DNA from 3 places in the Nocardia sp. NPDC060249 genome. Region 3 is predicted to be linked to each of the others. Evidence: riboswitches for the same ligand, from Rfam matches in the RefSeq annotation. Region 3 holds a riboswitch; each other region holds the start of a gene.
What was found. A riboswitch is a leader RNA that binds a small molecule or an ion and turns the genes downstream of it on or off. The one in region 3 is predicted to bind cobalamin.

Region 1 (7,683 bases), on a different contig from region 3:
CATCCCGACCAGTGCTGGCGACCCGCGACGGTGACGGATTCGGCCGCGACGAGTTCGATCGTGGGCCTGCTCGGCTCGAAAGCCACAGTCGCGGTGCCGGTCTCGGAATCGGCCGGTGTGGCCGTGTTCTCGGCCGGCGCCGCGAGTCCGGCCGCCTCGGGCAGGACCCGATCGGATGCGACGGCGGCGGCCAGGTCGGCGCGGACATCGGTGCGCGATTTCGCGCAGCCGGGGCGTCCGGCACACGCGCTGACCTGCAACCACGGCGAATTCGCGTCGAAGATCAGACCCATCGGCGCCAGTACGCGCACCACGGTTTCGGCGGGTCCCTCGTCGAGGTCGGTGATCACCAGGCTGCGCCAGGGGGTGACGAGGACGGGCCGTTCGACAGCGGCGAGGAATTCGGTCGTCCTGGCCGATAACGTGCCCAGCGGCACCCCGGCGCCGAGCGTGACGAGGCCGTCCTCCTGATCGAGCCAGCCGATCGGAACAGCGTGTGTCGCACCGAGTTCGAGCGGTTCGCCGACGGGCGAGCGGTCGAGGGTCTCGACCACCGATTCGACCCCGCCCGCGATCTCGTGCAGCCGCCACTGCCCCGACTCGCTGGTTCCTCGCAGATCGAGAAATCCGCGCGCCGCGTCGAGCATCACGTCGACCGCTTCGCCCGCAGTGACCCGAAGCCCGGTGTCGGCGCCCGCCAGCAGCAGCGCGAACTCGTCGGCGCCCACCGCCTGCACACCGATGTCACCGTGCAGCGTGCTCACATCACCGCGTCCGTCGTCGAGGGTGAACAGCACGCGCCCCGGCAGCTGCGCCAGCTGCGGATCGGCGCGCAATCCGGCGTCGAGGTCGATCGCGAGCCCGTGCACGTCCGCGAACCCGCCGAGTCGCCCGGACAGCGGGGAGGCCACGATATTGCGGACCCGCTCGTGGGTCTCGCTGGGCAACAGTCCCGCCGCGCCCAGCCGTTGCGCGAGTTCGGAGGCATCACGCACCTGCCGCAGCTGGATGTTTCCCCGCGAGGTCAGCTCGAGGTTCCCGTTGCCCAGGTCACGCGCCGCGTCGGCCAATGCCTGCAGCTGCGCGGAGGACAACCGCCCGCCCGGCACGCGGATCCGCGCCAGCGGCCCGTCGGCAGCGTGATGCAACCGCAGAACCCCTGGGCAAGAATCGGGCGCGCTCCTGGTCATGATGCTCAAGCCTACGACGCATCCGCGACGCCCCGTACTGCACCGTGAGGGGCTGCCGCTCACCGCGCCCAGCGCGCCCGCGCGGCCCTGCGAATGTGACGAGGCCCTCTCGCGTGACGGGGCGATTCGCGGGTAGTCGCTAGGGTGAGTGGCGGATCCTTCGCCAGCCCGGTACTGACAGGAGAGTCGCCGCATGCTGCGTCAATTCGTGGACAAGCGTGTCGTTCCCGCGCTCGACAGGGTCGCACAGGCGCAGGCGCCGGTGGTGCACCGCTACGTCGACTGGTTGGGCCGCAGGCACCCGCAAGACGCGCCGGTGGAGATCGTGCAGCGGCTCTCGCGCCAGTACCTGGTGGTCGTCACCGCCAGCGGCGTCGCGGTGGGGCTCACCGCGGCGGTGCCCGGGGTGGGCACGGTGCTCGGTCTGGCCGCGACCGGTGTGGACACCGTCGTGTTCCTGGAGGCGTCGTCGGTGCTGTCGGTCGGCGCCGCCGCGGCGTACGGTCTCGATCCTGACGACTCGCGGCAAGCGCACCTGGTGTCGAAGGTCGTGCTCGGCGACGCGGGCACCAAGGTGCTCGACGAGACCGCGGGACACAAGACGGGCCAGTGGCTCTCGGTCGTCACCGACCACATCCCCGGCCTGGCGAGCATGCCCGACTCCCCGGCCAAACGGTTCATCGTCAACTACCTGGTCAAACGCACGCTGCTGTTGTTCGGCACCCTGATCCCGGCGGGTATCGGTGCGGTGATCGGTGGCGTCGGCAACAACGCCCTCGGTCAGCTGGTGATCGCGAACGTGTACCGCAATCTCGGTACGGGTTCCCCGGAGATGGTCGCCGCGGGCACCGACCGATCGACGACTTGACCTTCGACTCACTCGAACCCCGATCATGAACCGGTGCCCGACACCGAGCTGATCACCATCGGAGCCTTCGCCCGCGCCTGCGGCCTGAGCGCCAGTGCCCTGCGCTTCTACGCGGACGCCGGCATCCTCGCCCCCGCCGTCGTCGACGAGGTCACCGGCTACCGCTACTACGCCCCGGAGCAGTCCGCTCCCGCCCGCCTTCTGCGTCACCTGCGCGCTCTGGACATGCCGCTGCCCGCGGTGACCGCCCTGCTCGCCGAACCCGACCCCGCCCGCGCGCTCGTCCTCCTCGACGAGCACCTCGCCGACTTGGACCGGCACCGGGGCGAGGTCCGCGCCGCCGCCGCGGCCGCCCGCGGCGCCCTGCTGGCCGCCCATGGATCGGCGTCCGGATTCGGTGGGAACGAGCAGCGCGACCAGATCTCGGGAACGCGCGACGACGTGTGGGTGAGCGGGCCGGTGCTGGCGGCGGCGATCGACCAGGTCGCGACGGCCACGGTCGTCGATCCGGATCTGGCGGTACTCGACACGATTCTGTTCGAGACCGACGGACAGCAGCTGATCCTCACCGCGACGGACCGCTGTCGTCTGGCGACCCGCACCGTCCGCCCCACCCGCGTCGGCGCCGCGGTCTGGGACGCGACAGTGAACGCCGACGACCTCCGTGCGGCCGCGTCCTGGTTGCGTCGCCGGCACGCTGTCGCGATCCCGCCCCCACCGCGACAACGTCGAATTCCGCACGGCCACACCGGATTCAGGCGACCGAGACCGCACCGGGGGAGTCGGTGAGCCGACGACGCACCACACCGCCCAGCCGGACGGCACCCGACGCCGCTGCCGCCGATCGACCCACGACTTCCCCGACTACCGAGCGATGCTGGCCGCGCTCGCCCCGGTGCGGACGCGGGTCGTCCTCGCTCGCGCGGCGCTGCTCGACGCCATGGAACACGCCGACTCGCCCACGGTGGTCCTGCACACGACCTGCGCCGGCACCGTGTCCGTGACGGCCTCGAGCTCGTGGACGGAGCGCGCCTTGACCGGCACCGGCACAACGGGCGACTTTGTCGCGCAGGAGATTTCGAGTACTGCGGCGGCAGGGCGCGAGGCGCCGGAACCGGGTGCGGCCCAGCACATCCCGCAGGCGAGAGCCACCGGCCCTGCCATGGCGATCCATTTCGCCGTCACCACCCTCTACCCGGCCGTCGCCACCGCCGTCGGACCCGACGTGATGCTCGACCTCATCGCCCCCGATCAGCCTGTTCTGATCCGCTCCGCCGACGACGGCGACTTGTCGACGCTGGCCATGCCGTGCAAACCCGAACCCGCCGAGGAGACCTCCCGATGACCACCGCCGACCCGATCATGACCCGAATCACCCAGGGGGTCACCGACTTCCGCACCGGCGACGCCGACCGTGCCCGCACGGCTCTGCTCGAGGTCTGGGCCGAGATCGGCCCCGCCGGTGACCCACTGCACCGCTGCACGCTCGCCCACTACCTGGCCGACGCCTACGACGACCCGGCCGAAGCCCTGGTGTGGGACGTCCGAGCTCTCGACGCCGCCGACGCTCTGACCGACACCCGCCTGAACGACCACCACGCGGGCCTCCAGGTCGCCGGCCTCTACCCCTCGCTGCACCTGAATCTCGCCGACAACTTCCGCCGCCTCGGCGCATTCCCCGCCGCCACCCGTCACCTGGCCGCCGCCCGCGAGCGCCTCGATATCCTCCCGAACGACGACTACGGCGCGCTGATCCGCGGCGTCGTCACCGAGCTCGCCGCGTCCATCGCGGCCGAAGACACCGCCCGGCGACCCACCCATTGACGACAGCGACCGGCTGAGCACCGCTGATCAATTGTCCAACGGCGGGAAGCGGGCTGGAAAGTTGCGGGCGCGGCGGGCCCAGTAGCATCGTCTTGCTCGGCGGGCGTCGAGGAAACCGGTGGAAATCCGGTGCGGTCGCGCCACTGTGAACAGCCAGACCCTCCCCGGCGAGCACCGCACACCCCGATGGGCGCGTAACCCGAGGAAGGTCTCACCCTGTGATCCTGCTGCTGTCCACCTCCGACACCGACCTGCTGAGCGCGCGCGCGAGCGGCGCCGAGTACCGCTGGGGCAATCCCGCGCGGCTGCTCGTGGAGGATCTGCCGGGACTTCTCGACGGCGCTGATCTGGTGATCGTGCGAATCCTCGGCGGCAAGCGCGCCTGGGAAGAGGGCCTCGACGCGATCCGGGCCAGCGGCGTGCCGATGGTGGCGCTGGGTGGTGAGATCGCCCCCGACGCCGAGCTGATGGAATGCTCGACGGTGCCGGTCGGTGTCGCGGCCGACGCGCACAACTACCTCGCCGCGGGCGGCGCCGAGAACCTGCTGCAGCTGCACAACTTCCTGTCCGACACCGTGTTGCTGACCGGTCACGGTTTCGAACCGCCCGCGCAGCTGCCCACCTGGGGTGAGCTCGACCGGTCCCCGCGGATCCTCGAACCGCACGCTCCGACCGTCGCCGTGGTCTACTACCGCGCCCAGCATCTCGCGGGCAACACCGCCTACATCGAGGCGCTGTGCAAGGCGATCGAGGCCAAGGGCGCTCGCCCGCTCCCGGTCTACGCGGCTTCGCTGCGCACCGCCGAATCCGAGCTCCTCACCCTGCTCGGCCGCGCCGACGCCCTCGTGGTGACCGTCCTCGCGGCGGGTGGCAGCAAGCCCGCGACCGCCTCGGCCGGCGGTGACGACGAAGTCTGGGACGTGGCCGCGCTCGCCGCGCTGGACGTGCCGATCCTGCAGGGCCTGTGCCTGACCAGTGGCCGCGCGCAGTGGGAAGCCAACGACGACGGCCTGTCGCCGCTCGACGTCGCCACGCAGGTCGCGGTGCCCGAATTCGACGGCCGCATCATCACGGTGCCGTTCTCCTTCAAGGAGTTCGACGCCGACGGGCTGTCCGCCTATGTCCCCGACGCCGAACGGTGCGCCCGGGTGGCGGGGATCGCCGTGCGGCACGCCCGCCTTCGCCACATCCCGGCCGCGGACAAGCGGATCGCGATCATGCTCTCGGCGTATCCGACCAAACACGCCCGCATCGGCAACGCCGTCGGCCTCGACACCCCGGCCAGCGCGATCCGCCTGCTCACCGAATTGCGCGCCGCCGGTTACGATCTCGGCGATGTCGACGAGATCCCCGGTTTGGTCGAACGGGACGGCGACGCGCTGATCCACGCCCTGATCGCCGCGGGCGGTCAGGACCCGGAGTGGCTGAGCGCCGAACAGCTGGAGGGCAACCCGATCCGCATCGGCGCCGCCACCTACACCCGCTGGTTCGAGTCACTGCCCGAGGACCTGCGCGAGGCCGTCGTCGAGGCGTGGGGTCCGCCGCCGGGCGAACTCTACGTCGACCGGTCGGCCGACCCCGCGGGCGAGATCGTCATCGCCGCACTGCGTTTCGGCAATGTGGTGCTCATGGTGCAGCCGCCTCGCGGGTTCGGTGAGAACCCCGTCGCGATCTACCACGATCCCGATCTGCCGCCGAGTCACCACTATCTCGCCGCCTACCGCTGGTTGTCCGCGCCCGATGGTTTCGGTGCCGACGCGATGGTGCACCTGGGTAAGCACGGCAACCTGGAATGGCTGCCCGGTAAGACCCTCGGCATGTCCGCCTCCTGCGGTACCGACGCGGCGCTGGGCGATCTGCCGCTGATCTACCCGTTCCTGGTCAACGACCCCGGTGAGGGCACCCAGGCCAAGCGTCGTGCGCACGCCACCCTCGTCGACCACTTGATCCCGCCGATGGCGCGGGCCGAAACCTACGGCGACATCTCCCGGCTCGAGCAGCTGCTCGACGAGCACGCCAACATCTCCGCCCTCGACCCGGCCAAACTGCCCGCCATCCGCCAGCAGATCTGGACGCTGATGCGCGCCGCCAAGATGGACCACGACCTCGGCCTCGCCGAACGGCCCGAAGAAGATGTCTTCGACGACATGCTCCTGCACGTCGACGGCTGGCTGTGCGAGATCAAGGACGTGCAGATCCGCGACGGCCTGCACATCCTGAGCCAGGCACCCGAGGGCGAGATGGAACTCGACCTGGTGCTGGCCATGCTGCGTGCCCGTCAGCTGTGGGGCGGCGAGCAGAATGTGCCCGGCCTGCGAGAGGCGTTGGGGCTCAGCGAATCCGGCGACGAGGCTCGCGTTCGCGTGGATGTGGTCGAGGCCCGTGCTCGCGAACTGCTCGGTGCGTTGCAGGCGACGGATTGGTCGGTCGACGCGGTCGAGCAGCTGGTCGCTGACTTCGAGACCGCGATCCTGGACGGACACCGCGCCGCATCGTCGGGCGAGAACGTCGCAGTGGTGGTCGCCGACGCCGAGCGATTGGACCAGGTCGCCACCATCCTGCGGTTCGCCGCCACCGAGGTCGTGCCGCGCCTGCGTGAGACCAGCGTCGAGATCCCGCGTGTTCTGCACGCGCTCAACGGCGGGTTCGTTCCGGCGGGCCCCAGCGGTTCCCCGCTACGTGGTCTGATCAACGTGTTGCCGACCGGTCGCAATTTCTACTCGGTCGACCCCAAGGCTGTCCCGTCGCGGCTGGCCTGGGAAACCGGTCAGGCGATGGCGGAATCGCTGCTGGCCCGCTATCTGGCCGACCACGGCGAGTACCCGAAGTCGGTCGGGCTGTCGGTGTGGGGCACCTCGGCCATGCGCACCTCCGGCGACGATATCGCCGAAGTGTTCGCGCTGCTCGGTGTCCGGCCGGTGTGGGACGAGGCGAGCCGTCGCGTCACCTCGCTCGCGGTGATCGATCTCGAAGAGCTGGGACGCCCGCGCATCGACGTCACGGTGCGCATCTCCGGCTTCTTCCGCGATGCCTTCCCGCACGTGCTGGCCCTGCTCGACGACGCGGTCCGGCTCGTGGCCGACCTCGACGAGCCCGCCGAGTCGAATTACGTACGCGCACACGCCCAGGCGGACCTGGCCGAGCACGGCGACGACCGTCGCGCCACCACCCGTATCTTCGGTTCCAAGCCCGGTACCTACGGTGCGGGCCTGCTGCAGCTCATCGACTCCAAGAGCTGGCGCACCGACGACGACCTCGCGCAGGTCTACACCACCTGGGGTGGCTACGCCTACGGCCGCGACCTCGACGGCGCACCCGCCGCCGACGACATGCGCACCGCCTACCAGCGCATCGCGGTCGCCGCCAAGAACACAGACACCCGCGAACACGACATCGCCGACTCCGACGACTACTTCCAGTACCACGGCGGCATGGTCGCCACCGTGCGCGCGCTGACCGGCAAGAACCCCGAGGCCTACATCGGCGACTCCACCCGTCCCGATGCCGTGCGCACCCGCACGCTCTCGGAGGAGACCGCCCGCGTCTTCCGTGCTCGGGTGGTGAATCCGCGCTGGCTCGAGGCGATGCGCCGCCACGGGTACAAGGGCGCCTTCGAGATGGCCGCCACCGTCGACTACCTGTTCGGTTACGACGCCACCACCAACGTCGTCGCGGACTGGATGTACGAGAAGCTCTCCGAGAGTTACGTGTTCGACGACGTGAACCGCAAGTTCATGGAGCAGTCCAACCCGTGGGCCCTGCACGGCATCGCCGAACGGCTCCTGGAAGCCGCCGAGCGCA
Region 2 (7,683 bases), on a different contig from region 3:
CGGATCCGCACCCAGATCGCGGAGATGCCCGACGGCCGCAAATATCTATGGCTGGCTCGCACGACCGACGAGAGCACTCCCGGATTTCTTTCTCCCAAACGCGATTTCGCGATCGGACTCGGCTGCGATATCGCGCACGCCGAGCGTCTGGTCTATTCGAGCGGACTACCGCTGCACGACGAGTCGACGGCCGTGCCGATCGGGGCGGGCTGCAAGGTCTGCGAGCGCCCCAACTGCGCACAGCGCGCCTTCCCCCAGCTCGGCCGTTCGATCCGGGTCGACGACAACCGGGCCACCAATATTCCGTACACGCCCGCGGACCACCGGACCGGCGACGAGAGCTGAATCAGCAACTGCCCGTGCGTGATCGGCCCGGTGGTCGATGCGTCAGGCGCCGAGCGGGGCCGCCGTCACGCCGTAGCCGAGGTTCGTGAGCACCTCGCTGGTCGCCTTGGCGAAGTTCAGCGTGATGAAGTGCAGACAGGGCGCGCCCTCGCTGATCAGGCGTTGCCCCATCTCGGTGGCGATCTCGATGCCTTCGGCACGCACGGCGGCGCGGTTCTCCTCCGGTCCATCACCCGCGGCTTTGCGGAGCCTGGTCATGACCGCGGCAGTCAACCGGCGACCGCACAGCTCCTCGGCACGGGTGACCGTGCGCAGCGAGGTGATCGGCATCAGTTCCGGGATGATCGGCTTGGCGCCCTCGATCGGATCCATGGCCACCACGCGATCGCGCAGCCGCAGGTAGTGCTCGACGTCGAAGAACATCTGGGTGATCGAATACTCCGCGCCCGCACGCAGTTTCGCGGCGAGGAAGCGGGTGTCGTGGTCCAGATCCGGCGAACGATGATGCCCCTGCGGGAACGAGGCGACACCGACGTGGAAGTCACCCAGATCGCGCACGATCCGCACCAGGTCCTCGGCGTATTCCACACCATCGGGATGCCGGGGCCAGGCGCCCAGTGGGTCTCCCGGCGGGTCACCGCGCAGGACGAGCAGGTTGCGGATGCCGGAGTCTGCATACGAACCGACCAGCGCGCGCAACTCCTCCACGCTGTGCCCGACCGCGGTCAGATGCGCCACGGGCAGCAGCGTCGTCTCGCGGGCCAGCTCCCCGGTGATCCGGACGGTGCGGTCCTTGGTCGAGCCGCCCGCGCCGTAGGTCATCGAGACGAAAGCCGGGTGCATCCGCTCGAATTCGCGCACCGCTCGCCACAGCCGAGCCTCCCCCGCCCCGTCGCGTGGCGGGTTGAACTCCACGGAGAACGGCACGCGCCCGGTCGCACCCGCGTGGGTACGCAGGCTCCCGGCCACCGAATGGCCGGTGCCGCCCACGGTTTCACCGCAGTACGGCCGCCCCGAACTGGTTGTCGTCATGGTTGGTCTCCTCTGCCCCATCGTGTACTCGGCTCGCTCGTGCCCGCCCGGCCGCGGCGGGCACCGAGCGGTGAGCAGTAGTTCAGAGGAGCGTCCAGTCTTCGAGGCCCTGATACAGCGGCACGCTCTGAGCCAGCTTGGAAACACGACCACGCAAGGTCTCGACATCGGAGGTGCCCGCCAGGGCGGCGGCGATGATGTCGGCCACCTCGGTGAACTCGGTATCACCGAAGCCGCGGGTGGCCAGGGCAGCCGTGCCGATGCGCAGGCCCGAGGTGACCATCGGGGGGCGAGGATCGAACGGAACCGCGTTGCGGTTGACGGTGATGCCGACCTCGTGCAGAACGTCTTCGGCCTGCTGGCCGTCGAGTTCGTAGTTGCGCAGGTCGACCAGAACCAGATGCACATCCGTACCGCCGGTCAACACCGAAACACCCTTGCCCTGCACATCGGCACCGGTCAGACGCTCGGCCAGGATCCGCGCACCCGACAGCGTACGAACCTGACGGTCGGCGAACTCCTCGGTGGCAGCGATCTTGAACGCCGCGGCCTTGGCGGCGATCACATGCATCAACGGGCCACCCTGCTGACCCGGGAACACCGCGGAGTTGAGCTTCTTGGCGAACTCCTGCTTGGCCAAGATCAGACCCGAGCGAGGACCACCGAGAGTCTTGTGCACCGTCGAGGACACCACATCGGCATACGGCACCGGCGAGGGGTGCAAACCAGCGGCGACCAAACCGGCGAAGTGCGCCATGTCGACCCACAGGTAGGCGCCGACCTCGTCGGCGATCTCACGGAAGCGCGCGAAGTCCTGATGACGCGGATACGCCGACCACCCAGCGACGATCACCTTCGGCTTGGCCTTGCGCGCGATGTCACGCACCTCGTCCATGTCGATCCGGTGATCTTCCTTCGACACACCATAGGAATGGACGTCATAGAGCTTGCCCGAGAAGTTCAGGCGCATGCCATGGGTGAGGTGACCACCGTGGGCGAGGTCCAGACCCAGCAGGGTCTCGCCCGGGTTCATCAACGCCATCAGCACCGCGGCGTTGGCCTGGGCGCCCGAGTGGGGCTGCACGTTGGCGAATTCGGCGCCGAACAGTTCCTTGGCACGGTCGCGAGCCAGGGTCTCCACCACGTCGACGGCCTCGCAGCCGCCGTAGTAGCGCCGGCCCGGGTAGCCCTCGGCGTACTTGTTCGTGAGGACCGAGCCCTGCGCCTGCAGGACCGCGCGCGGCACGAAGTTCTCCGAAGCGATCATCTCGAGGGTGTCGCGTTCACGGGCGAGCTCGCCCGCCATCGCGGCGGCCAACTCGGGATCGAGCTCACCGAGAGACTGGGTATTCACCGAGCGGGCGGTGGTAGCGGATCGGGCCACGATGTGTTCTCCGTCGACTGGCAGCAAACGGTAGCCGCCCTAGAGGCGCAACACGGCGAACCCGCACTCGCACAACACGATTCGGGTGATCGCCGGTGTGCGCCCGATCCACGAGGCGACAACCGCCGGACGCGGCGCGCCCGGCACAGCGGCAGGTCTTCGGACTCGCGGGCGCCGACCGGGACTCCCCGTGCCGACCTACTGGCCATCGCTTCCCGGACATGGACAGCCCAGTGCCGTTGATGGCGTTCGTTCCTGCTCACCGCTGCGGGACAGTCCCGGATTCCCACCGGGTTCCCTCTCCACCACACGACAGTCCTGTCGCGCGAAGTGTCGACACCGGCGGCGGCGCGGGGGCTCCCGTCGTCCTCGCCACCGGCGAACCAGCTGCCCGCACAGCATACGGCCATCCGCGTCCCGATACCCGGAGGGGCCGGGATACCGCACGGCCCCGCCTGTCCGCCCACTATGCTGAGTGCGCAGCTGGTTCGCGTTCACACTGGAAGATCCGGGTTCCCGGGCTTTCGTGAGCGTGTCGAAGCCGGGTACCGGGCAACCGGCGGCCGGTGAGAGGGAACCCGGTGAGAATCCGGGACTGTCCCGCAGCGGTGAGTGGGAACGACCGCCGTCATCACGCACTGGGCTCCGCCCGGGAAGCGACGGCCAGTAGGTCGGCCGAGCCAGGCCGGTGCTCACGAGTCCGAAGACCTGCCCGCTGTGCCGGGCACGCCGTGCCCGGCGGCCACCGCCTCGTGGACCGGGCGCGCGGACCGACCTCCTCGACCTCCGGAGCATTCCGGCACGGCGACATCTCCTCGTCGGCCAGCGGTCGACGGTCGACGCTGCTCGGAATCGGCGGCGACCGTTCGCACCGCACTGGAGACGATGACCGTGGCAGTCCCGCCCACTCCGTTCACCGCAACCGTTCTCGGCCTGCCCCGGATCGGACCCCACCGCGAACTAGAGCGCGCCGTCGAGGCCTACCGTTCGGGCGCCGCCGACGCCGCCGAACTGCACACCACCGCACGCGAACTGCGCTACGCCCACCTGAGCGTGCTGGCCGCGGCCGGCCTGGATTCCATCCCGGTCGGCACTTTCTCCTATCGCGATCACCTGCTCGACACGGCGGTCATGCTCGGTGCGCTGCCGGCCCGGGTGCTCGATATCGCCGACCCGCTCGACCGCTACTTCGCCGCCGCGCAGGGGACCGGCACCATCGCCCCACTGCGGTCTGCCCAGTGGTTCGGCACCGAATATCGCCACCTCGTTCCCGAGATCGACAAGCAGACCCGCTTCAGCCTGCACCCTCAGAAACTGCTTGCCGAGCTGGCCGAAGCGACCGCCCTGGGAGTACCGGCGCGCCCGGTGGTCGTCGGCCCGCTGACCTTTCTGACACTGTCCGAGCACGCCGACGGTGACCCGCTCGACCGGCTCGCCGAAGTGGTCCCGCTCTATCAGGACCTGCTCGCGCGGCTCGCCGACGCGGGCGCGTCGTGGGTACAGCTCGACGAACCGATCCTCGGCACCGATCTCACCACCACCGAACTGGCCCGGTTGCGATCCACCTATGCCGCGCTGTGCGGCACCCCGCGGCGGCCCGCCGTGCTCGTCGCCACCTCGTTCGGGCACAACGACAGCGCTCTGGCCGCGTTGTCCGACATGGGCATCGACGGTGTCGCCCTGGATTTCACCGCGGGGGCCACACTGCGGTCCGTCGCCTCGATCCCGGCGCTGACCCGCAAGCTGGTGGTGGCGGGGGTGGTCGACGGACGCGACACCTGGCGCACCGATCTGGACGCGGCGCTGAGCACCCTGGGCTCGCTGCTCGGCGTCACCGGCTCGGTCGCGGTGTCGAGTTCCTGCTCGCTGCTTCATGTTCCGTACGCGCTGACCCCCGCGCCCGGTCTCGATGAGCGGCTGCGCCCCTTCCAGGCCTGCGGCGCCGAGAAGGTCACCGAGATCAGAATCCTCGCCACAGCCTTGGCCGAAGGCACCGAGGCGGTAGCCACGGAACTGCGGGCCGCGCGCGAGGCCACCACGCAGCCGATCCGTCTTCGGTGAGGCAATGCTAAGTTCGCTGCGCAGGGAACACCGGTGCGAATCCGGGGCTGTCCCGCAACTGTGACCGGGTAGCAGACCTTCATCATGTGGCCACGACCTTTCCTGGGTTGGAAGGCCGAGGGCGAGCGTTGATCCGGGAGCCAGGATACCTGCGCTGCTTCAGGATCGAGTTTCACGAGGATGAGGGAAATGCCAGTGTTCACTCGCCGCGGGCCAGGTGCCGCGCGGCTGTCCGACCATGCCGGAATCGGACGAGGTCGCCGTTTCCGCGCCGCCGCGACCATAGCGGGCATGCTCGCCGTCGCGCTGGTCTTCACCGGTTGCGCCGCACACGACAACGGGGATGGTGGCGCCGCCTCGGCGGCACGCGCGCTGCGCGAAGCCGGTGACCAGACCTTGACGATCTACAACTCCTACAAGATCGCCGGTCTCGATCCGGCGGGCACCGGAACGAACTGGTTGTTCGACTGGGGCGTGGCGGAGAACCTGCTGCAGATCACGGAGTCGGGCGAGATCGCGCCGTGGCTGGCCGAATCGGTCGTCCGTGACGGCGACACCCGCTGGGTCGTGAGGCTGCGCGAGGGTGTCACGTTCCAGAACGGCAAGCCGGTCGACGCACCGGCCGTCGCCGCGGCGCTGACCAGGCAGATCGCGAAATCCACCGCGGCCAAAGTCTATCTGGACCCGGCCACCACGGTGACCGCCGACGGCGCGCGGGTGGTGATCACCACCCCGGCGCCGAACGCGATGGTTCCCGCCGCGCTCGCGGCACGCGACAACTCACTGCAGATCTATGACGTCGCCGCGATGGACGCCGCGGGCGGCGATTCGGCGAAGATCGTCGGCGCGGGCGCGTACTCGGGTCCGTACGCGATCACCGCGTGGACCCCGGACAATCTCGAACTCGCCCCCTACCCGAACCATTGGGAGGGGACGCCGCCGCTGCGGGGAGTCACGGTCCGCGTCGTGCCCGACGAGCAGGCCCGGCTGGCCGGTGTGCGCAGCGGCGAGGCCGATATGGCGTTCTACCCGTCCACCTCGGCCAAGCTGGAACTGCGGGGTGACCGCGACATGCACGTGCTGTCCTCGGCGCAGGCACTGCAGTCGCTGCTGGTGGAGATGAATCTGAAGGCGGGAATCTTCACCGACACCGCGGTGCGCAAGGCGTTCACCGCGGCGATCGACTACGCGGGTGTCGCCGCCGATGTCGGCAACGGCCAGTTCGCACCCGCCACAGGGCTGTACCCGCCGTCGATGTCGTTCGCGCTCGACAACCAGGTCCACGATCTGGACGCGGCGAAACGCCTGCTCGACGCGGCGGGCTGGGTGCCCGGCGGCGACGGGATCCGGGCCAAGGACGGACGGAAGCTGGTGGTGCGGTTCGTGACTCAGGCCCAGGGCCCGGAAACCAACGATGTCGCGATCGCGATGAAGGACCAGCTCGCCCGCGCCGGTTTCGACCTGCAGATCAACAATGCCGAGGATTCCGCGGCCGTGAAGAAGGACCCCGGCGCGTGGGAATCGTCGGTGGCGCTGAGCGGTTCGCTGTCGGGCACCGCCGACCCGATCCAGCCGTACCTGGTGCGCTGGACGACCGGGGGCTCGTCGAATGCCCAGGGCGTGGCGAACGCGGAGATCGACGCGATCGGTGCGCAACTGCGTGGCGAGTTCGACACCGCACGCCGCGACGCACTGCTCGAGCGGGCGCAGGAGATCCTGGTGCGTGAGCAGGCGTACGTGGCGGCCGGGACGTTCAAGTACTTCACGGTGGTCACCGGCCCGGAGTGGGCCGACTACCGGGTGTCGAACGTGCGCAGGCATCTCACCAGCCGGACCGGCGACTAGCGGCCGCGATGCGGTTGCTGGTCCTGGCCCGGCGCCGGGTCGTCGAGGCCGGGCTGACGCTGCTCGGGGCGAGCGTGCTGATCTGGGCTCTGCTCCCGCTGGCGCCGGGCGATCCGGCGCGGATGATCCTGCTCGCCCAGGGTGTCCCGGAGCCGACCCCCGAACAGATCAGCGCGCTCGCGCACTCGCTGTCCTTGGATCGGACTGTCTTCGAGCAGTACGCGCACTGGCTGTGGGGTGTTGTTCAGGGCGATCTCGGGCTGTCGTTCGTGTCGGGGCGGCCGGTCTCGGGTGAGTTCGGCGAGCGTCTCCCCGCGACCTTGACCCTGGCCTCGACGGCGCTGTTCCTCGCGCTGGCGTTGTCGGTGGTGCTCGGCGTTGTCGCGGCACGGCATCCGGGACGCTGGCCCGATCACGGCACCCGGTGGCTGGCTCTGGTGTTCGCGTCCGTGCCGGGATTCGTGGTGGCGCTGTTGCTGATCCAGGTGTTCGTCGTCGGGCTGGGGTTCGGCAAGGCCGCGCTCGATGGAACGTGGGGCCAAGTGTGGCTGCCCGCGGTGTGCCTGGCGGTCGGTCTGTCCGACACCTGGTCGCGGCTGTTGCGGGCGAATCTGCTGACGTTCATGGATTCGCCGACCGGTGCGGTGTTGCGGGCGCGTGGGGCTTCGCGGTGGCGGATTCTGTGGCGGCACGCGCTGCCCAACAGCGCCGTTCCGTCGCTGCACGCGCTCGCGGTCGGTACCGCGGTGCTGCTGGGCGGGGCGACAGTCGTCGAAACAGTGTTCACCTGGCCCGGGCTCGGTTCGTATGTGGTCGAGTCGGTGAGAACGCGAGATCTGCCGGTCATCCAGGCGTTCACGGTGTTCGCGACAGCGAGCTATGTGATCAGCAGTCTGGTCGCGGATCTGCTGTCCGCGGTGATCGACCGCAGGATCGCGGTCGACACATGAGCACCGTCGTGCGTCGTCGCCTACCCGGGTCCGTGCGCGCCGGGATCATCGTGCTCGCGGTCCTGC
Region 3 (7,683 bases):
AGGCTGATCGACTCGAGGCCGCAGATCTGGCGGTCTTCGCCGGTGAAACCGGTCGACGCCGATCTCGACGGCGCCACCACCGCACGCGACGCGGCGGCTCGAGCGGTCCGTCGAGATCCCGAGACGGTCCGACCTAGACTACTGCCGATCAGCTGGTGGGATTTCCTGAAGTTCCACACGCGCAACCAGCGAGTTAGGCGATGCGATCGGGACCAAGGGTGGGTCGATGAACGACGGCAAGACGCTGCGGGCCTGGTGGACAGACCCTGTCGACTACCGGTGGCTGGTGCGCACGCTGGCCGCCAGGTCGGCGCTGGTTCCGCTGAAGATCTTGATCGGCATCGCCGGCGCCGGTATCGCGGTGATGGGCGCGGTGATCGCGGGAACGCCGGTGGGCCCGCCCGGTCATCCCGGCGTCGCTTCGACGGTCGGAGTGTTGTCCGGGACCCTGTGGGCGGCGCGCTGGTGGCTGCTGCCCTGGCCGAGCAAGACCGAGTCGCTGGTGCTGATCGCCTGTGCCGATGTGCTGTTCACGGTGGAATTCCTCCAGCTGCAGGATCGGCTGTTCGGAGCGATGGGCACCGTACTGCTCCTCGGCACCGGCAGTTATCTGAGCTTTTTCCACAGCGCCAGGGCACTGGCCCTGCATTCGGTGTGGTCGTTGCTGTCGGTGGTGGTGTTCTCGGTGCGGATCGCCACCGGCGGTGGCAGCATCGAGCTCGCCCTCGCGGTCGCGTTGCTCCTCGCGTCGGTGGTCAGCGCGGTGCCCGCGTTCCAGCTCCTGTATTCGCTGCTGCGCACCGAGTCGCTGTCGGACCCGCTGACCGACCTGCTGAACCGCCGGGGCCTCGAGAACCGGCTGCCACAGCTGATGGATCGCAATCCCGCGATCTGTGTCATCTGCTTCGATCTCGACCGGTTCAAAACCGTCAACGACACCTGGGGTCACCGGATCGGCGACATCGTCTTGATGCGGACCGCCCGGCGGCTGCGCGAGGCCGCCGGGGAGCTGGCGGTGGTGGCACGCACGGGTGGCGAGGAGTTCGTGGTGGCCGCCCCCATCGCCGCGGCCGCCGCGCGCAGGGAAGCCGAACGGCTGTGCCGCGTGATCGCCGAGCCACCGGAGACCACGGTGGCGGTCACCGCGAGTGTGGGTGTCGCGGTGTTCGACGCATCGAACTGTCCACGATGCCCGTGCCCGACGCCGGACCGGCTGCTGCAATCCGCCGACGCGGCGATGTACCGGGCCAAGCAGTCCGGCGGGAACCTGGTGGTGGTCGACGAACTCACCCCGCCGGCGGACCACCGTCACCCGGGCGACCCGCAGGACAGCCGGTAGCACCCACCGCTCCCGAGATCGGGGCACCGCCGCGCCGGAGCTGTTCGCATCGGGCACGATGGTGATCATGGACCTCCGCATCTTCACCGAACCCCAGCAGGGCGCCGACTACGACACGTTGCTGTCGGTGGCGCGCGCCGCCGAGGAGCTCGAATTCGACGCGTTCTTCCGCTCCGACCACTACCTCGCCATGGGCGATGCCTCGGGCCTGCCCGGCCCGACCGATGCCTGGATCACCCTGGCCGGGCTGGCCAGGGACACCTCCCGTATCCGGCTGGGCACCCTGGTCACCGCCGCGACGTTCCGGCTACCGGGGCCGCTGGCCATCCAGATCGCCCAGGTGGATCAGATGTCGAACGGGCGGGTCGAACTCGGTCTCGGCAGCGGCTGGTTCGCCGCCGAACACGCCGCGTACGGAATCCCGTTCCCGGACAACAGGTTCGGCCTGCTCGAGGAGCAACTGGCCGTCATCACCGGACTCTGGGACACCAAGCCGGGGGCGACGTTCAGCTTCGAGGGCGCCCACTATCAGCTCACCGACTCCCCCGCCCTGCCCAAGCCCGTACAAGACCCGGTGCCCGTGATCATCGGCGGCAACGGCAAGGTCCGCACCCCGCGCCTGGCGGCCCGCTACGCCACCGAGTTCAACATGCCGTTCGCCTCGATCGACGACAGCGCCGCCCAGTTCGACCGGGTGCGCACCGCGGTGCGCGCAGCCGGTCGCACCGACGAACTGATCTACTCCAACGCCCTGGTCGCCTGCGTCGGGCGCACCGACGCCGAGGTAGCGCGCCGGGCCGCCGCGATCGGCCGCGAGGTGGACGAACTCGCGAGCAACGGCCTGGCCGGCTCGCCCGCCGAGGTCGTCGACAAGATCGCCCGCTACCGCGAGATCGGCGCGAGCCGGATCTACCTCCAGATCCTCGACCTCGCCGATCTCGATCACCTGGAACTCATTGCCGCCGAGGTGCAATCGCAGCTCTGAGAGATCGATGTCGCGGTCAGGGAAGCAGACCGAGGGCGGTGCGGCCGACGACGTCGAGGATCACGTCGGTGTTGGGGGGATGGAGTTGTCCGGTGCGCACGTCGCGGTAGAGACGTTCGAGTTCGTTGCGGCGACTGACCGACGACGCGCCGACCACCTGCACCGCGGTATCGACGACGTTCTTGGCTGTCCTGGTGGCGAATTCCTTCGCCGAGAACAGACGCGGAACCGCCCACACGCCGAGATCGACGCCGGCGTCCGCGTCCCGGGTCGCCGTCTCGAGCAGTGCGTACGCGGCATCGAGCTGGATTTCGGCTTCGGCGATCTGGCGTTGTACCGCCGGTTTGCCGGCGTGGGCCTCGACACCGGGGACCAGCGAGGAGCGGGTGCCGGCGTGCAGGATCGCGACATCGAGTGCCCGCCGGGCGATCCCGAAGTAGACATTGGCCAGCAGCGGCAGGTACCAGCCGAGGATGCCGTTGATCAGCGGGGGGTAGGCACCGCCGGGCGCGTGCGTTCCCGCGAGCGTCGCGGCTTCGGCACGGGCGTTGTCGAAGATCGTGTCGTCGCTGCGGGTCGCCCGCACGCCGAGGGTGTCCCAGGTTTCCTCGGTGCGCACCCCCGGCTGATCGCGGGCGACGAACAGATGCACGATGCGCGGGTCGGCGGGGTCGGAGTCGTCACGGGCGTGGATACCCACCGAGGTCCACACCGGGCCGAGCGAGGTGAAGGTCTTGCGGCCGTCGACGCGGTAGGAGCCGTCGGGCAGGCGCCGGGCGCTCACCACCGAATCATCCAGTCCCACATCGTTTCCGCGTTCACCGTGACCGGCCGCGAATACCTCGCCGTCGCGGACCGCGGCGAGCAACCAGCTGAAGTCCTCCGCGCCGGAGACGGTCAGCGCGGCAGCGGGCCCGGTCCAGTACAGGTGCATATTCACCGCGAGCGCTGTCGCGGGTGCCCAATACGCCAATTGCCTTTGTTCCCTGGACAATTCGCTGAGCGACAGGCCCCGGCCACCGTACTGCGGCGGCAGCGCGGCGCGCAGGTACCCGGCCTCGCGCAGTTCCTCGAAATCCTCGGTGAAGAAGGTGTTTTCAGCGTCGTAACCGGCCGCGCGGGCGTGGAACCGGTGGTAGTCCTCGGTGCTGAAGAAGGCGCTCGGCGCGGCGGCCGCCGAGAGCGGGGAGGTGCTGCTGGCCACGACGGTGGGTGTGACGGTGCTGGTCATCGCTGGTCTCCCGGGTTCGCCTCGGCGGCGAGATCGATGGCTTGCGCGAATCGGCGCGACGCCGAATGTGGCAAGTATCGCGGGCCGGCCGGGCCGCGGTGAAGCAATAGAATCGGCCCGATCACATCCCGAACGTCAGTAGAAGACCGGCCCGGGAACGCCACCGCCGGCCGCGATGGCATCACCGGTGATGGCGATGCTGCGTGGCGAGGCCAGGAACGTCACCACATCGGCGACCTCACCCGCGTCGATGATCCGGCGGATCGAATTCTTGACCAGCTGTGATTCCAGCTCGGCCACGTCGCCACCGTCTTGCTCGACCTGGCGGGTGAGCCGTTCGGTGAGCCGTTCGGTGCGGGTGAGACCCGGGTGCACGACTGTCACATTCACCCCGTGCGGCCCCAGCTCGTCGGCGAGGTTCTTGGTCAACGCCGAGACGCTCACGTTGCGGATGGTCTGCCCGATCGAATTGGCCTGCCGCGCACCGAGCCCGCTGATGTTGATGATGCGACCCCACCCCTGCGCCACCAGATGGGGAGCGACGGCACGTGCGGTGCGCAGGTATCCGAGCACCTTGATCTCGACCTCCCTGCGCACGATCTCGTCGGAAGTGGCTTGCAGATCGCCGCCCGCGCCCGCGCTCCACGGTGTGGCGGCGGAGTTCACCAGGATGTCCACGCCACCGAGTTCGGCGACGGTGCGCGCGACGAGTTCTCTCACCTGCTCGTCGTCGCCGGTGTCGGTCGGTACCGCGATCACCCGCCGTCCCGTTTGCCGAGCGATCTCGTCGGCGGCGGCGCGCAGCGGGTGCGCCGACCGTGCCGCGAGCACCACATCCACCCCCTCCGCCGCGAGCCCTCGCGCGATAGCCAGACCGATTCCCTTGCTCGCGCCGGTGACGATCGCCCGTTTCCCATCCAGTCCCAGATCCATGGCCCGACGCTAACAATCACACCCACAACGCCACACGCCCCAGCTCGAGATGATCGAAACCCGCAGCAGCCAGGGCTTCTCGCAATGTCCGGCGCACCGCGTAGGATATCGCCTGTCCGTAGGGAAGACCGGTGCAAGTCCGGGGCTGTCCCGCAACTGTGAGGCTCGTTCCCGAGCCGAAGCCAGATACCTGCGGACGAACTGTTGAAACGGTCGTGATCACGTGGGTATTGATCGATGCGCCGAACCGAGCCACACCGGTTGTGACTTGTTTGCGCATGTCTTCGTCGCGTGAGAGCCCACGCGATAGGAGCCTCCATGCAGCCGTCGAATCTGCGCCGCCGCACCTTCCTGCTCGGTGGCGCGCTCGCCGCGGGCACGGCCCTGGTCGGGTGCAACCGCTCGGCACCGTCCGGGAACTCGGTCGACACCTTCACCGCCGCCTTCCAGGGCTCCGGTGCCGGTGAGGGGATCGATCCCGGTGTGAACACGCTGTTCATCGACGAGGCTCGAATGAAATCGGTCTACGACGGACTGTTCGAGATCGATGAGACGATGACGCCGATCCCGCGCCTGGCATCAGCGGCAGAGCCGAACGCCGACGGCACGCGGTGGCGCATCACCCTGCGAGACGCCGTCTGGCACAACGGAAAAGCCGTCGGCGCCGACGACGTGCTCTACACCTTCTCGAGGGTGCTCGGACCGCCGCAGCGCCGCCCGTTCATCGCCGCCTCCTCACTCGACAAGGTCGACCTCGCCCAGAGCCGCGCCATCGATGCGCGCACGGTGGAGATCGTCTTGAAGGAGCCCTCTTTCGAGTTCCTGATCGCGTTGTCGGCCTATGGGACCAAGATCGTGCCGAACGGAGCCACCGACTTCGAGCGACCGGTGGGGACCGGCCCCTTCGTTTTCGACTCCTTCACGGCCGGTAAAGAATTCGTGGCCACCGCCAACGATCGCTATTGGGACGGCGCCCCCTCGATCCGTCGACTGCGCATCGTCAGCGCGGAGTCCGATGCCCGCCTCGCGGCGGTACAGAGCGGCGAGATCGACTACGCCGACAACCTCACCCCGTCGGCCGCACGGACCCTGCAAGGCAGGCCCGGCCTGACGCTCGCGGCCACCCCCAACAGCGGCATCTACTTCTTCGCGATGAAGACCGACCGTGCCCCGTTCGACAACCCTGATGTCCGCCGGGCGGTCATGCGGATGCTCGACCGCGACGAACTGGTCAAGGTCGCGCTCGAGGGCAACGGCGAGGTCGGCAACGATGTGTTCGGCAAAGGCTTCCAGTACTACGCCGACCTGCCCCAACACACCTACGATCCCGACGAGGTGGGCCGGTTGCTACGCCGCGCCGGGGTCCGTGACCTGTCGTTCGACCTGTTCACCGCGCCGGTGGCGCACGGATTCGTCGAGTCGGCAAGGCTTTTCGCCGAACACGCGAGCCGCTGTGGGGTGAAGGTCAACGTCGTCCTCGGTTCCAAGGACACCTATTACACCGATGCGCTCAACACCGGCCACCTCACGATGGGCCAGTCCGGGCCACTGCCCGTTCCGAACCATTTCGCGTCACGACTGCTCACCGGATCGCCGCAGAATCGGACGAAGTGGTCCGATGCCGAGTTCGACGCGCTGTACGTCAAGGCGCAGTCGACACCTACCGAGCAAGGACGCGCGGCGATCTACCGCACCATGCACGAAATCCTGTACGACCGAGGCGGCTTCGTCTTCTTCGGCAACACCGCCTGGAACAGCGCCGCGGGTGATCGTTTTCAGCAACTGCCCGCCGCGGTGCCGAACTCGCACGGCTGGGCCCGATTCGACGAGGTGAACGCTCGATGACCGAACTGGACGCGGCGACGGCGCGGTACTGGCTCGAACGCTGGGACCGCCAGCAGGAGCACTACATGCCCGACCGCGAGCAACGATTCGAGGTGATCGGCGATGTGCTGGACGAACTCGGTGACCGCGACGACCTGTTGATCGTCGATCTCGGGGTCGGACCGGGAACCCTGTCGCAGCGGCTGCTCGACCGGTTTCCCGACGCCCGCGTTGTCGGCGTCGACGCCGATCCGCTGCTGCTCGGTCTCGCCGAGCCGGCGTTGGCCTGCCCTCGTTTCCGCACAGTGAACGCCGACCTGCGCACCGAGGGATGGCTCGACGCACTGGATCTGGAGCGAGTCCCCGACGCGTTCGTCAGCACCACCGCCCTGCACTGGATGAATCGTGATCCGTTGCGTGCGTTGATCAAGACCTGCGCGCAAGCGCTGAAGCCCGGCGGGTTGTTCGTCGACGGTGACCACCTGTACGAGGGCCCAGCCGGTACCGGGCTCGATGCTCTGGGCAAATCGTTGACCGCGCGCCGCGCCGAGCGACAAGGAACCGGGGACGGCGAGGACTGGGCCGCCTGGTGGGACGCGGTGAACCGAGCACCCGAGCTCGCCGACCTCGTGCGGGCCCGCGACGGCGGATTCGAGCACACCGTGCACGATCGCCCGACCGTGCACGACTACGTCGCCTTCGCCCGCGACGCGGGATTCGCCGAGGCCGGGATCGTCTGGCAGTACGGCGACGACCGCATCGTGGTCGGTATCCGGTAGCGTCCGTGCGCTTGTCGACCCCGTTCACCCGATTCCTCGTGCGCCGCACCGTCATCGGGGTCGGTCAGCTCGGTGTGCTGCTCGCCTTGGTGTTCGTGCTCTCACTGCTGCTGCCCGGCGATGCCGCCGACGTGCAGAGCAACGACGTCCTCGGCGCCGAGCAGCGTGCGGCGGCCAGGCATCTGCTCGGCCTCGACGTGGCACCGGTCCAGCGTTTCCTGGATTGGCTCGGCGGCGCCGTGGTCGGGGACTTCGGCGTGTCCTACGCCAACGGGCACCCGGTCGGCGACGTGATCGCCGACCCGTTCCTGACCACCGCGCTGATGGCCGTGCTGGCATTGGCGCTGCTGGTTCCTGTCGCCGTCACGGCCGGGTTCGCGGCGGGCTCGGCACCGGGATCGTGGTGTGATCGGATTGTCAGCACCGTCAGTATCGGGCTCGATTCCATTCCGGATTTCGTGCTCGCGGTCCTGCTCGTCAGCTACCTCGCCCTCGATCTGGGCCTGCTGCCCGCCACATTCCTGGGGACCGACCTCGACACCCTGCTCGACCGTCCCGAATATCTGGTGCTGCCGCTGATCGTGATGGTCGC

Region 1: another riboswitch for cobalamin. It lies ahead of cobN (cobaltochelatase subunit CobN); the one in region 3 lies ahead of ACFWFP_RS20565 (ABC transporter substrate-binding protein).
Region 2: another riboswitch for cobalamin. It lies ahead of ACFWFP_RS12160 (hypothetical protein); the one in region 3 lies ahead of ACFWFP_RS20565 (ABC transporter substrate-binding protein).

What each region holds. Positions count from the first base shown of each region.
Region 1 covers NZ_JBHXAQ010000001.1:1,461,149-1,468,831, forward strand. The annotation lists gene cobG (precorrin-3B synthase) at 1-1,190, opposite strand, end outside; gene ACFWFP_RS06610 (hypothetical protein) at 1,384-2,058, shown strand; gene ACFWFP_RS06615 (MerR family transcriptional regulator) at 2,092-2,847, shown strand; gene ACFWFP_RS06620 (hypothetical protein) at 2,933-3,403, shown strand; gene ACFWFP_RS06625 (hypothetical protein) at 3,400-3,882, shown strand; cobalamin riboswitch at 3,939-4,066, shown strand; gene cobN (cobaltochelatase subunit CobN) at 4,101-7,683, shown strand, end outside.
Region 2 covers NZ_JBHXAQ010000002.1:952,365-960,047, forward strand. The annotation lists gene ACFWFP_RS12145 (short-chain fatty acyl-CoA regulator family protein) at 1-345, shown strand, start outside; gene ACFWFP_RS12150 (methylenetetrahydrofolate reductase) at 388-1,377, opposite strand; gene glyA (serine hydroxymethyltransferase) at 1,460-2,761, opposite strand; cobalamin riboswitch at 2,911-3,103, opposite strand; cobalamin riboswitch at 3,288-3,492, shown strand; gene ACFWFP_RS12160 (hypothetical protein) at 3,647-4,822, shown strand; cobalamin riboswitch at 4,802-4,994, shown strand; gene ACFWFP_RS12165 (ABC transporter substrate-binding protein) at 5,012-6,667, shown strand; gene ACFWFP_RS12170 (ABC transporter permease) at 6,676-7,617, shown strand; gene ACFWFP_RS12175 (ABC transporter permease) at 7,614-7,683, shown strand, end outside.
Region 3 covers NZ_JBHXAQ010000005.1:251,231-258,913, reverse strand. The annotation lists gene ACFWFP_RS20585 (GGDEF domain-containing protein) at 227-1,339, shown strand; gene ACFWFP_RS20580 (LLM class F420-dependent oxidoreductase) at 1,407-2,324, shown strand; gene ACFWFP_RS20575 (acyl-CoA dehydrogenase family protein) at 2,341-3,555, opposite strand; gene ACFWFP_RS20570 (SDR family NAD(P)-dependent oxidoreductase) at 3,691-4,488, opposite strand; cobalamin riboswitch at 4,568-4,701, shown strand; gene ACFWFP_RS20565 (ABC transporter substrate-binding protein) at 4,807-6,333, shown strand; gene ACFWFP_RS20560 (class I SAM-dependent methyltransferase) at 6,330-7,091, shown strand; gene ACFWFP_RS20555 (ABC transporter permease) at 7,103-7,683, shown strand, end outside.